Regions from separate parts of the Shewanella sp. YQ_9 genome, predicted to be linked through region 1. Evidence: predicted binding sites of a transcription regulator. Region 1 holds the regulator's gene; each other region holds the start of a gene.
What was found. Region 1 encodes NrdR, which represses ribonucleotide reductase genes. Its sites were predicted from a motif close to AAACACNANATNTNGTGTTT; they were not measured.

Region 1 (4,080 bases):
ATAGCTCTTGGTGAGATTGCGCACCTCAATCACCTTGTCACCCAGGCGAGGACCGGGCGGAATAAACAGCTCATTGGTCTCGTTGCGGCGCTGATAATCTGAGCTGTTCAGCTCTTCGAAGCGGGCCATACGGGCTTTGCCCTTGGACTGACGTCCCTTGGCACCCTGACGCACCCACTCCAATTCCTTGGCAATCGTCTTCTGGCGGGCGCTTTCGCTGGCGGCTTCCTGCTTCAGACGGGCATCTTTCTGCTCCAGCCAGGAGGAGTAGTTGCCCTGCCATGGGATACCTTCACCCCGGTCCAGTTCCAGGATCCAGCCGGCGGCATTGTCGAGGAAGTAACGGTCGTGGGTAATGGCGACCACAGTGCCTGAGTATTCCTGCAGGAAGTGCTCCAGCCAAGCAACGGATTCGGCATCCAGGTGGTTGGTCGGTTCGTCCAGCAGCAGCATCTCCGGCTTTTCCAGCAGCAGACGACAGATGGCCACCCGGCGACGTTCACCCCCGGAGAGCACCTCCACCTTGGCGTCCCATTCCGGCAGACGCAGGGCGTTGGCGGCGCGCTCGAGAATGTTGTCCAGATTGTGGGCATCCTGGGCCTGAATGATGGCTTCCAGCTCGCCTTGCTCCTTGGCCAGGGCGTCGAAGTCGGCATCCGGCTCAGCATAGGCCGCATAGACTTCATCCAGACGCTTGAGGGCGTTTTTGGCTTCGCTGACGGCTTCTTCTATGGTTTCCCGTACTGTCTTGTTGGGATCAAGCTGGGGCTCCTGGGGTAGGTAACCTATCTTGAGTCCCGGCATGGGACGGGCTTCACCTTCAATTTCTGTGTCCAGACCTGCCATGATTTTCAACAGGGTGGATTTACCCGAGCCGTTGAGACCCAGGACACCAATTTTGGCGCCGGGGAAGAAACTCAATGAAATATCTTTGAGGATCTGCTTTTTGGGCGGCACTATTTTACCGACCCTCAGCATGCTGTATACAAACTGAGCCATATTGTTTCTCTGTTGTCCTGAACTGAGTTTTCCTAAACTGGCGGCAGTTTACCAATTTGACAGGGCTCCTGCCAGATGCGGCCAGATAGCGGCACCATTGTTCAGCAAATGAAACATAGTCATCTGCTGACACAAGGATTTTCATCATCCTGCGACTGGGATATTTGTCACACTCAGAGTAGAATACCGCGCAACCCTACCAATAAGATTTGCCAGCTGGAGTGACAGATGCTGAAGAAAAGTATGAACATTGCCGACTATGATCCTGAGCTGTTCAAGGCGATTGAGGATGAAACCCGTCGTCAGGAAGAGCACATTGAGCTGATCGCCTCCGAAAACTACACCAGCCCCAGAGTCATGGAAGCCCAGGGCTCACAACTGACCAACAAGTATGCCGAAGGTTATCCAGGCAAGCGTTACTACGGTGGTTGTGAGTATGTCGATGTGGTGGAGACTCTGGCAATTGAGCGTGCCAAGCAGCTGTTTGGCGCTACTTACGCCAACGTTCAGCCACACTCAGGTTCACAGGCCAACAGCGCGGTTTATATGGCGTTGCTGCAACCCGGCGATACCGTACTGGGGATGAACCTGGCTCACGGTGGTCACTTGACCCACGGCTCTCCGGTTAACTTTTCCGGCAAGCTGTATAACATCATTCCTTACGGTATCGACGAGTCCGGCAAGATTGACTACAGCGAACTCGAAACGCTGGCGCTGGAACACAAGCCCAAGATGATCATCGGCGGCTTCTCGGCCTACTCAGGCATAGTTGACTGGGCCAAGCTGCGCGAAATCGCCGACAAAATTGGCGCTTACCTGTTTGTCGATATGGCCCACGTGGCCGGTCTTATCGCTGCCGGTGTTTATCCTAACCCTGTGCCGCACGCCCACGTGGTGACTTCGACCACTCACAAGACACTGGCCGGTCCCCGCGGTGGTGTGATTCTGTCGGCTGCCGACGATGAAGATCTGTACAAGAAGCTGAATTCCGCGGTATTCCCGGGCGGTCAGGGTGGTCCTCTGATGCACGTTATCGCCGGTAAAGCCGTGGCCTTCAAAGAAGCACTGGAGCCGGAATTCAAAACCTATCAGCAGCAGGTGGTTAATAACGCCAAGGCCATGGTTGAGGTGTTCCTCGAACGCGGTTACAAGATAGTTTCCGGCGGTACCAGCAACCATCTGATGCTGGTGGACCTGATTGGCCGTGAGCTGACCGGTAAAGAAGCCGACGCCGCTCTGGGCCGTGCCAATATCACAGTCAACAAGAACTCAGTGCCTAATGATCCCCGCTCACCCTTTGTGACCTCCGGGGTGCGTATCGGTACTCCGGCCATCACTCGCCGCGGTTTCAAGGAAGCCGAAGCCCGTGAACTGACCGGCTGGATCTGTGATGTGCTCGACAATGCTCACGATGACGCCGTTATCGAGCGAGTGAAGGGCCAGGTGCTGGAACTGTGCGCTCGCTTCCCTGTTTACGGTTAACCTTTTCAAGGGAATAGGATAAACTTCGATGGCCGCTGAATTCAGCGGCCATTTTTGTTTCTGCCATTTAGCAGCAGCCGCTGCCGGCAACTGAGCACCAGGAGGCATAATGCATTGTCCATTTTGCAGTGCGACGGATACCAAGGTGATAGATTCCAGGCTGGTGGCAGACGGTCATCAGGTGCGCCGTCGCCGGGAATGTACTCTGTGTCATGAACGCTTTACCACCTTTGAAGGTGCCGAGCTTGTCATGCCCAGAGTGATCAAGCGCGATGGCAGCAGGCAACCGTTCGATGAGGACAAGCTGCGCGGCGGTATGCTGCGCGCCGCCGAGAAACGTCCGGTTTCCATGGATAAGATTGAAGAGGCGATCAGCAAGATCAAGTCCACCCTCAGAGCCACAGGCGAGCGGGAAGTGACCTCGGAAATGATCGGCAATCTGATGATGGATCATCTTATTGAGCTGGATAAGGTGGCCTATATTCGCTTTGCCTCTGTGTATCGTGCCTTTGAAGATGTGTCAGAGTTTGGTGAAGCGATTGCCAAGCTGGAGAAAAAATAGGCTGTCAGTCACAGCCAACTGTTAAGTAACGGAAACCCCCATGTGGTCCAATACTGATATCGCCATGATGAGCCGCGCCATAATGCTGGCTCGCCGTGGCCGTTATACAACCCGCCCCAACCCCAATGTCGGCTGCGTCATCATAGATGCCGGTGGCAAGATTGTCGGCGAAGGCTGGCACCAGCGTGCCGGTGAGCCCCATGCCGAAGTACATGCCCTGAAAATGGCCGCTGACAAGGCCCGCGGTGCTACTGCCTATGTCACCCTCGAACCTTGCAGTCACTATGGTCGCACGCCGCCCTGTGCCGAAGCCTTAATTAAACATGGCCTCAAGCGGGTGGTGGTGGCAATGACAGATCCCAACCCTCAGGTGGCCGGCCAAGGTATCGGCATGCTGCAGGAAGCTGGGATCCAGGTGCAGAGCGGTCTCTTGGCCGAGCAGGCCAGAGAGTTGAATCCGGGCTTTTTATCGCGAATGGAGCGAAATCGCCCTTGGGTCACCCTCAAACTGGCGGCGAGTCTCGATGGCAAGACGGCACTGGCCAACGGTGAGTCCAAATGGATAACCGGCCCCGAGGCGCGCCGCGACGTGCAAAGGCTCAGAGCCCGCAGTTGCGCTCTGCTCACCGGCATTGAAACCGTATTGGCCGATGACCCTTCCCTGAATGTCCGGCACGCTGAGCTTGGCAGCCTGGGTGAAACCCTCAGCGAGCAACAGCTTATTCAACCGCTGCGAGTGATACTCGACAGCAACTGCCGTATGCCGCTCGATGCCAGGCTGTTGCAAATTGCCAGCCCGGTGCTCTTGGTCAGCTGCCGTCCCTATGAGGATGAATTCCTAGCCGCTTTGCCGCCTTATGTCACCACTTTGGTGCTGGCCGGTGAAGACAACAGAGTCGATATCGCGGCGTTGCTGCAACACCTGAGCCAGAGCTGTAATGCGGTGTTGGTCGAGGCCGGGGCAACGCTTTGCGGCGCCTTTATTAGTGCCGGGTTGGCCGATGAACTGCTGCTTTATCAAGCCCCGAAACTGCTTG
Region 2 (4,080 bases), on a different contig from region 1:
TGTTAACCAGTTTTCACTTTTGTACTTACTGAGGGTCGTTGAGCAGATGTATCACCTGGTTGGCCGAACCACGAAACTTCAGCGACGGATCCGCTTGCTCCTGCACGAATTTGCCATCCACCAACACATGAATAAGCCCGAGCAATTCCCGCTGCGCCGGACTGAGTTCATCGAGACGATAACCAGTCCAGAGCCAGACATCCTTTCCAGGGCATTCGTCCCGCACCCGCAGCAGTAAGGCCTTGATGGCGTCAAGATTGCCCGGAAACAGTGGGTCACCACCTGAAAGTGACAAGCCCCTTCTCGGGATCCGGCTGTCATTGAGATCGGCAATGATCCTGTCAGACATCGCCTGGTCGAAAGGATGCCCGGAGCGGGGATCCCAGGTTGACTGGTTATAACAACCCCGGCACTGATGTTCACAACCGGAGACAAACAGGGTTACCCGGGTGCCCGGTCCATTGACCACATCCACGGGGTAATACTGATGATAGTTCATAGCTATATCCACAAGGCGCCCCGAGGGGCGCCTATAAAACAGTTTGTCGTTAAAGGTGCTTAACCCGACGTTTGACCTCTTCCTGCTTGCCATGGTTGAAGGGTCTGGCATCCGGGCTGCCGAGATAACCGCAAACCCTGCGGGTCACAGACACCCGACTGGGCTCATGGTTGCCACACTTGGGGCAGGTAAAGCCCTTGCTGGTACAGATAAACTCACCTGTAAAACCACAGTCGTAACACTCATCTATTGGTGTGTTGGTTCCATAGTAAGGCACCCGGCTGTAGCTGTAGTCCCAGACATTCTCCAGCGCTTCTAGGTTGTGCTGCATATTCGGGTATTCGCCGTAGCAGATGAAACCACCATTGGCGAGCTCGGGATACGGCTGTTCGAAGTCGAGTTTGTCGTAAGGATTCACCTTCTTCTCCACATCCAGGTGGAAGCTGTTGGTGTAATAGCCCTTGTCGGTAACACCATCAACCAGGCCAAAGCTCTTGGCATCCAGCTTGGCAAAACGGCTGCACAGGCTCTCGCTCGGTGTACTGTAGAGGCTGAAACCATAACCGGTTTCCTCTTTCCAGCGCACTGTAGCCGCCTTGAGGTGAGCCACTATGGCAACTGCTTTCTGCCTCAATGTTTCATCGTCAAACACATGGGTGTCTGTACCATAGAGAGCATTGATTGTCTCATGCAGGCCTATATAGCCCAGAGAGATGGAAGCTCGGCCGTTTTTGAAGATTTCGGCAATGTTATCATCACCGCGCAGGCGCACTCCGCAAGCCCCTTCCATATAGAGAATGGGCGCCACTCTGGCCTTGACGTTGGCCAGACGTTCGATGCGGGTATCCAGCGCCTTGCGGGCCATCTCCAGCCTTTGATCCAAAATGCGATAAAACTCGGCTTCATCACCCTTGGCTTCCAGCGCCACCCTCGGCAAGTTCAGGCTGACTACGCCTAGGTTGTTGCGACCTTCATGCAGCAGCTCGCCGTTTTCCTCATAGGTGCCAAGGAAACTGCGACAACCCATAGGAGTCTTGAATGAGCCAGTAACCTTGACCACCTGCTCATAGTTGAGAATATCCGGATACATGCGGATGCTGGCACACTCGAGCGCCAACTGCTTGATGTCGTAGTTGCAGTCGCCGGCCTTATAGTTGATACCATCACGAATGGCAAACACCAACTTGGGGAAAACCGCTGTCTTGCGGTTCTTGCCAAGGCCTTCCATGCGGATCCGCAAAATAGACTCTTGGATCAGCCTCGACTCCCAGCTGGTACCCAAACCGAAACCGAAGGTAACAAAAGGCGTCTGACCATTGGCGGTATGCAGGGTATTGACCTCATATTCCAGCGACTGGAAGGCGTCGTGACACTCTTTCTTGGTCTGCTCTGTGGCAAACGCCTTGGCATCGGTAATCCCCCACTTGAGCGCAGTTTGATAATGCTTGTCGTAGCTCTTGGCCACAAAAGGGGCCAACACTTCATCTATGCGGTTGATTGTGGTGCCGCCATAAATATGGCTGGCGACCTGGGCGATGATCTGCGCGGTAACTGCGGTCGCAGTCGAGATGGATTTTGGTGTCTCAATCTCGGCATTGCCCATCTTAAACCCTTGGGTCAACATGCCACCGAGATCGATCAGCATACAGTTGAACATAGGGAAGAAAGGCGAATAGTCGAGATCGTGATAGTGGATCTCACCGGCCTCATGGGCGGCAACCACATCCTTGGGCAGGATATGATGTTTGGCATAATGTTTGGCGACAATACCGGCTAGGAGATCCCTCTGGGTGGGAATCACCTTGGAGTCTTTATTGGCATTTTCGTTGAGCAAGGTCGCGTTGCTCTGCTCGACCAGGCCGCGGATCTCCAGATTCAGTCGGCTGCTGGATTCACGGCAGATATCTCTGTCGTGACGATATTCAATGTAGCTACGGGCCACTTGTTTGTACGGCCCTTCCATCAACAGGTTTTCGACCCTGTCCTGCAACTCCTGGATATTGACCTCAGCCTTGTCGGTTACCGCCTGGGTGACCAGCGCTGCGACTGTGGCCGCATAGTCCACATCTTCTATACCGCAGTGGCTAGAGGCTGCCAGCACCGCATCCCTTATCCTTGTTTCATCGAACTGAGTACGGCACCCGTCCCGCTTAATCACTACCGGCATTTCTCTAATCTCCATGTTGTTTATTTAACACCATATATAGTGGTGTTTTATTAACCAAGCACAATATGTAGAGAATTAAGCGACAAATCGCTCTTCAATACCATGATCTGGATCATGGTATTGAAGAGGATGAACAACACTATGGGATTAGTGCCGACGAGCACAACTTGTGGAGATTTTTCCCTTGACCGAGACCCAAACGGCCGCTAGTCAGTACCTCTTTGCCAAGGCCAGATAACTATTGATTTGCCCACTGCCCTGCTGCTGGCTGCCTATGGCTGCTGCGGTGCGCATCAGAGCGCTGACACCACTGAGCCGGGATAACAGTTGAGGATCTTGCTGTGCGGAATCGGCCTTGGCCGCTAGCTTGTTGCTGTTGTTCTCTGCGCTCTCGGCAGTTTGGTTTTCTCCCTTGAGCACGGCGTCTAACTGAGCTGCCACCTTGTTGGCCGCCAAAGAGCTCGATGGGGTATACATCATCCCCATATTGCCCATCAGGCTGTCCGCCCCCTTGAGTGCATTGAGCAAAGGGCTTTGACTGGCCTGTTGTCTGAGCAAACCAATCTGGCCTTGAATAAACTCCTTGAGGCTGGCGTTATCCTTGGTATCAACTCCCATCAGGCCGCTGCCCTGCAATCTGGCCATCTGGCTTTCAGACAACAGCCCTTCGTCGCCGAGGCGCGCCAGCAGCTTGGGTAAATCGGCACTGCTGAACTGGCCTGAGCCGAAAAATTCCTTGGCCAACTCCTGCACCCGCGCGGCTCTTTTACCATCGTTGGAGAGGGATATGCTGTCCTGCCCTATGTTTGCCGAGGCAGAGCCCTGGCTCTTGCTGTCATTGACCGTTTCAGTGTCGACAACCGAGAGGCCGCTGCCGCTGGTAAGACGATTGTTGACGCCATAGGCATCGACCCCGGACAATCTGGGATCCACAGAGGAATGGATAGGCTGCATGTCAGTTTTCCGTCATATCGACGCCCAAGCGGTTGTTTTTAAGACAAGATTGTCAGAAAAATTGTCAAAAAATCGCCCTTGAAGCGCCTTGATGCTGATGATGTGCTGACTATGCAGGAAGTGTGCCCATACCAAGCACTAACAAAAAAGCGCCTGTTTCAGAGACGCCCCAACGCCGCATCAATCAGATGCGAGGCCTGCTGCACCGCCTTCTCACCGGCGGCAATGGCTTCACTGGCACGGTGAAACTCCATGGTGCCTATGTCAGACACCTTGGGCACGATACAGATATCCGGTGGGTCACCCATCAAGCGCGCGCGCTTGTGGCGCTGCTCCAGAATATCCATCGACTGTGACATCACAGCCAACATGCCGGGTTCGGCCTTATTGCCGAGGGAGAACTTGTCGGTCAGGCCGGAAATATAATCCTTGCCCTTGGCCAACAGATCCATAAAACCGT
Region 3 (4,080 bases), on a different contig from region 1:
TATCATGGAACCATCCTTGAACAGGTACTTGGCCCAAGCCTTTTCCTGCTCGGCGGCGCGCAGGAACAGATCGTAAGCTTCCTGCTGGCACTCTTTGGCGATTTCACCCATCTCAGGGTCATCTTTGCCACCCTGCATCAGGTTGATAATGTGTTGGGTCGAGTTCAGATGCAAAGCTTCATCGCGGGCGATCAGGCGAATGATTTTGGCGTTGCCTTCCATCAGTTTGCGCTCGGCAAAGGCAAAGGAGCAGGCGAAGCTGACGTAAAAACGTATCGCTTCAAGCGCATTGACCGACATCATGCACAGATAGAGGGCTTTTTTGATGGTGCGGGTAGTGACTTCAAGCGTGCGACCGTTGACGTCAAACTTGCCTTCACCATGCAGGTGATACAGCTGAGTCAGCTCGATAAGGCGGTCATAATACTCGGCAATATCGCCGGCGCGCTTGAGGATCTCCTCATTGACCACTATGTCATCGAACACCACGGATGGGTCGTTGACAATATTGCGAATGATATGAGTGTAGGAACGGCTGTGAATGGTCTCGGAGAAGGACCAGGTTTCAATCCAGGTTTCCAGCTCAGGCAGGGACACCAGTGGCAGGAAAGCCACATTGGGGCTGCGGCCCTGAATCGAGTCCAACAGGGTTTGGTACTTGAGGTTGGAGAGGAAAATATGCTTTTCATGATCCGGCAGGGCGCCGAAATCGATTTTGTCGCGGCTGACATCCACTTCTTCTGGGCGCCAGAAGAAAGACAACTGCTTTTCGATCAGTTTCTCGAATACTTCGTACTTCTGTTGATCGTAACGGGCCACGTTAACCGCCTGACCGAGAAACATAGGTTCGCGGGTGGCATCGTTGGGGGTTTGACAAAAAATTGAATAAGCCATGATCTACTCTTTCCAAACAACGGGGCCACCTGGGCCCCGAACTTGTTACTTAATCCTGCTTAAATCTTGCAGGCGCCGCCGGCACAACCGTCGTCTTCCTTCTCAATGCTGGTAATGTCATCGAATTTGTCGGAAGCACCATCACGGGTGTTATGGTAGTAAAGGGTCTTGACCCCGAGTTTGTAGGCGGTCAACAGATCCTTGAGCAGCAGCTTCATCGGAACCTTGTTACTTTCAAACTTGGATGGGTCATAGTTGGTATTGGCCGAAATCGCCTGATCGACAAACTTCTGCATAATACCCACCAACTGCAGGTAACCGTCGTTGCCGGGCATCTGCCACAGCAGTTCGTACTTGTCCTTGAGTTCTTCGTAATCGGGCACCACTTGTTTGAGCTGGCCATCTTTACTGGCCTTGACGCTGATAAGGCCGCGTGGAGGCTCAATACCATTGGTGGCGTTGGAGATCTGCGAAGAGGTCTCGGATGGCATCAGTGCCGACAGAGTCGAGTTACGCAGGCCATGCTGCTTGATATCGTGACGCAGAGCATCCCAATCCAGGTGCAGCGGCTCATCACAAATCTTGTCCAGATCCCGCTTGTAGGTATCTACCGGCATGATCCCCTGAGAATAAGTGGTCTCATGGAACAGCGGGCAGGCACCCAGCTCTTTGGCCAGATTCATCGAGGCCTTGAGCAGGTAGTACTGTATGGCTTCAAATGTTCTGTGGGTCAGGCCGTTGGCGCTGCCGTCAGAGTATTTCACGCCGTTCTTGGCCAAATAGTTGGCGAAGTTGATGACCCCGATACCCAGAGTGCGGCGGTTCATCGATGCCGTCTTGGCAGAAGGAATAGGGTAGTCCTGGTAGTCCAGCAGGTTATCCAGGGCGCGCACAGCCAAATCGGCAAGGCCTTCCAGTTCGCCCAAGTCTTTTATCGCACCCAGGTTCAGCGCTGACAGAGTACAAAGGGCGATTTCACCATTTGGGTCGTCAATATTGTTCAGTGGCTTGGTTGGCAGGGCAATCTCAAGACACAGGTTGGACTGACGCACTGGGGCCACTTCGGCGTTGAACGGACTGTGGGTGTTACAGTGATCCACGTTCTGCACATAGATACGACCTGTGGAGGCGCGCTCCTGCATCATCAGCGAGAAGAGCTCGACCGCTTTTAGGGTCTTCTTGCGAATGCTCTGGTCCTGCTCATATTTCACATACAGGCGCTCAAACTCGTCCTGATCGGCAAAGAAGGCGTCATATAAGCCGGGAACGTCCGATGGGCTGAACAGGGTGATGTTCTCACCTTTAATCATCCGCTGATACATCAGCTTGTTGATCTGTACGCCGTAGTCCAGGTGACGGATACGGTTGTCTTCAACACCACGGTTATTTTTCAGTACCAGCAGCGATTCAACTTCCAGGTGCCAGATAGGGTAGAACAGAGTTGCAGCACCGCCGCGAACGCCGCCCTGGGAGCAGGATTTCACCGCAGTCTGGAAATACTTGTAGAAAGGCAAACAACCTGTGTGGAAGGCTTCACCACCACGAATAGGGCTTCCCAGAGCGCGAATGCGGCCGGCATTCACACCGATACCGGCTCTCTGACTGACATACTTGACGATGGAAGAGGCCGTGGCATTGATGGAGTCCAGGCTGTCGTCACACTCGATCAACACGCAAGAGCTGAACTGACGGGTCGGCGTACGCACGCCGGACATGATAGGGGTCGGCAAAGAGATCTTGAAGGTAGAAACCGCATCATAGAAGTCTTTGACATACTGCAGCCGGGTTTCCTTCGGATAACGGGCAAACAGGCAAGCGGCCACCAGAATATAGAGGAACTGGGCACTTTCGTAGACTTCATGAGTCACACGGTTTTGCACTAGATACTTGCCTTCCAGCTGTTTGACGGCGGCATAGGAGAAGTTCATATCGCGCCAATGGTCGATATAGCTGTCGAGCACATCCAGTTCTTCACGGCTGTAGTCTTCCAGCACATGCTTGTCGTACTTGCCCATGGCGACCAACTTGCTGACATGATCGTACAGTTTTGGCGGCTCAAACTGACCAAAGGCCTTCTTACGCAAATGAAAAACAGCAAGGCGAGCGGCCAGGAACTGATAGTCCGGAGAGTCGGGAGAGATCAGGTCGGCGGCAGCCTTGATAATGGTTTCATGGATGGCCTCGGTGGGGATGCCATCGAAAAACTGCAGGTGAGAACGCAACTCCACCTCGGAAACCGAGACGTTGTTTAATCCTTTGGCTGCCCAGGTGATAACGCGGTGGATCTTATCGAGATCTATCGTCTCGCGTGCGCCACTGCGTTTGGTAACTGTCATAGTGCTATTCATTGAAGATAGGCCTTGGTTGTAATATCTGTGAAATGACGCGACGGCGTCATTAAACCTTCCCTTGTAAAACAATCAACCGAACAGTTAACGACGGCGGCCCGAGAGGGCTCTGTTAACCGGGAGTTTCCAGTGCAAGACTAGTATGTCTGATTGCTACCGATACACAAGATATGGTGTTTTTCTATATTTTGGATAACAAGATAGTGAGGTATGGCACTTTTTGCAAGCCTGAGTTTTGGGTATATCTTGTGGATATCTTGAGGATATTGACTGGCCGATTCCGCAAAGCGGCATCATTGCTGGCGCACAGTCGTCATGGTCAAAATTCAAGCGATCTCACTCAAGGTGATCGACTGCTAAAATAAGCAGCGATCCGCGATCCCGCGCAGATCCGGTCGGTTAAAGCAGCATCCGGACTGCGACTTTCTTTAAGGTCTTGTCTACTCAGGAAAACAGTGCCAATTTAGTGCTTGTCTTACCTTGTTACCACAATGGCAGCGACATCACTGCCTGTGGATGATTTAACTGCCAATCGGCACCCCATTCCGCCGGTTTATCCTCGGCCGCCAGATATCCCCACATGGCGATGGCAGAGGGCATATTCACCGCCTGCGCCGCTGCTATGTCGCGCTCGGCATCGCCAAGATAGAGAATACGTTCGGGAGCGCAGTTAAGCTGCTGAGCAGCCAGCAACATAGGGGCTGGGTGGGGCTTACGATAGAGGGTTGTATCGGCACTGACCACAGCATCAAAGCGCTTAAGCAGCCCCATGCGCTCTAACAAGGGCCGGGTAAAACGCGCCGGTTTATTGGTGACAATCCCCAGCGGTAAGGCTCTT

Region 2: nrdD (anaerobic ribonucleoside-triphosphate reductase) is a predicted target of NrdR. The motif match lies at 2,692-2,711, and genes of this name have one in related genera.
Region 3: nrdA (class 1a ribonucleoside-diphosphate reductase subunit alpha) is a predicted target of NrdR. The motif match lies at 3,402-3,421, and genes of this name have one in related genera.

Annotation. Positions count from the first base shown of each region.
Region 1 covers NZ_JBICJO010000070.1:105,852-109,931, reverse strand. The annotation lists gene ettA (energy-dependent translational throttle protein EttA) at 1-999, opposite strand, end outside; gene glyA (serine hydroxymethyltransferase) at 1,228-2,481, shown strand; gene nrdR (transcriptional regulator NrdR) at 2,591-3,043, shown strand; gene ribD (bifunctional diaminohydroxyphosphoribosylaminopyrimidine deaminase/5-amino-6-(5-phosphoribosylamino)uracil reductase RibD) at 3,084-4,080, shown strand, end outside.
Region 2 covers NZ_JBICJO010000033.1:67,377-71,456, forward strand. The annotation lists gene nrdG (anaerobic ribonucleoside-triphosphate reductase-activating protein) at 26-499, opposite strand; gene nrdD (anaerobic ribonucleoside-triphosphate reductase) at 549-2,666, opposite strand; gene ACF8D4_RS09725 (hypothetical protein) at 2,877-3,620, opposite strand; gene rssA (patatin-like phospholipase RssA) at 3,779-4,080, opposite strand, start outside.
Region 3 covers NZ_JBICJO010000062.1:21,153-25,232, reverse strand. The annotation lists gene nrdB (class Ia ribonucleoside-diphosphate reductase subunit beta) at 1-894, opposite strand, end outside; gene nrdA (class 1a ribonucleoside-diphosphate reductase subunit alpha) at 954-3,242, opposite strand; gene ACF8D4_RS17075 (HAD family hydrolase) at 3,726-4,080, opposite strand, start outside.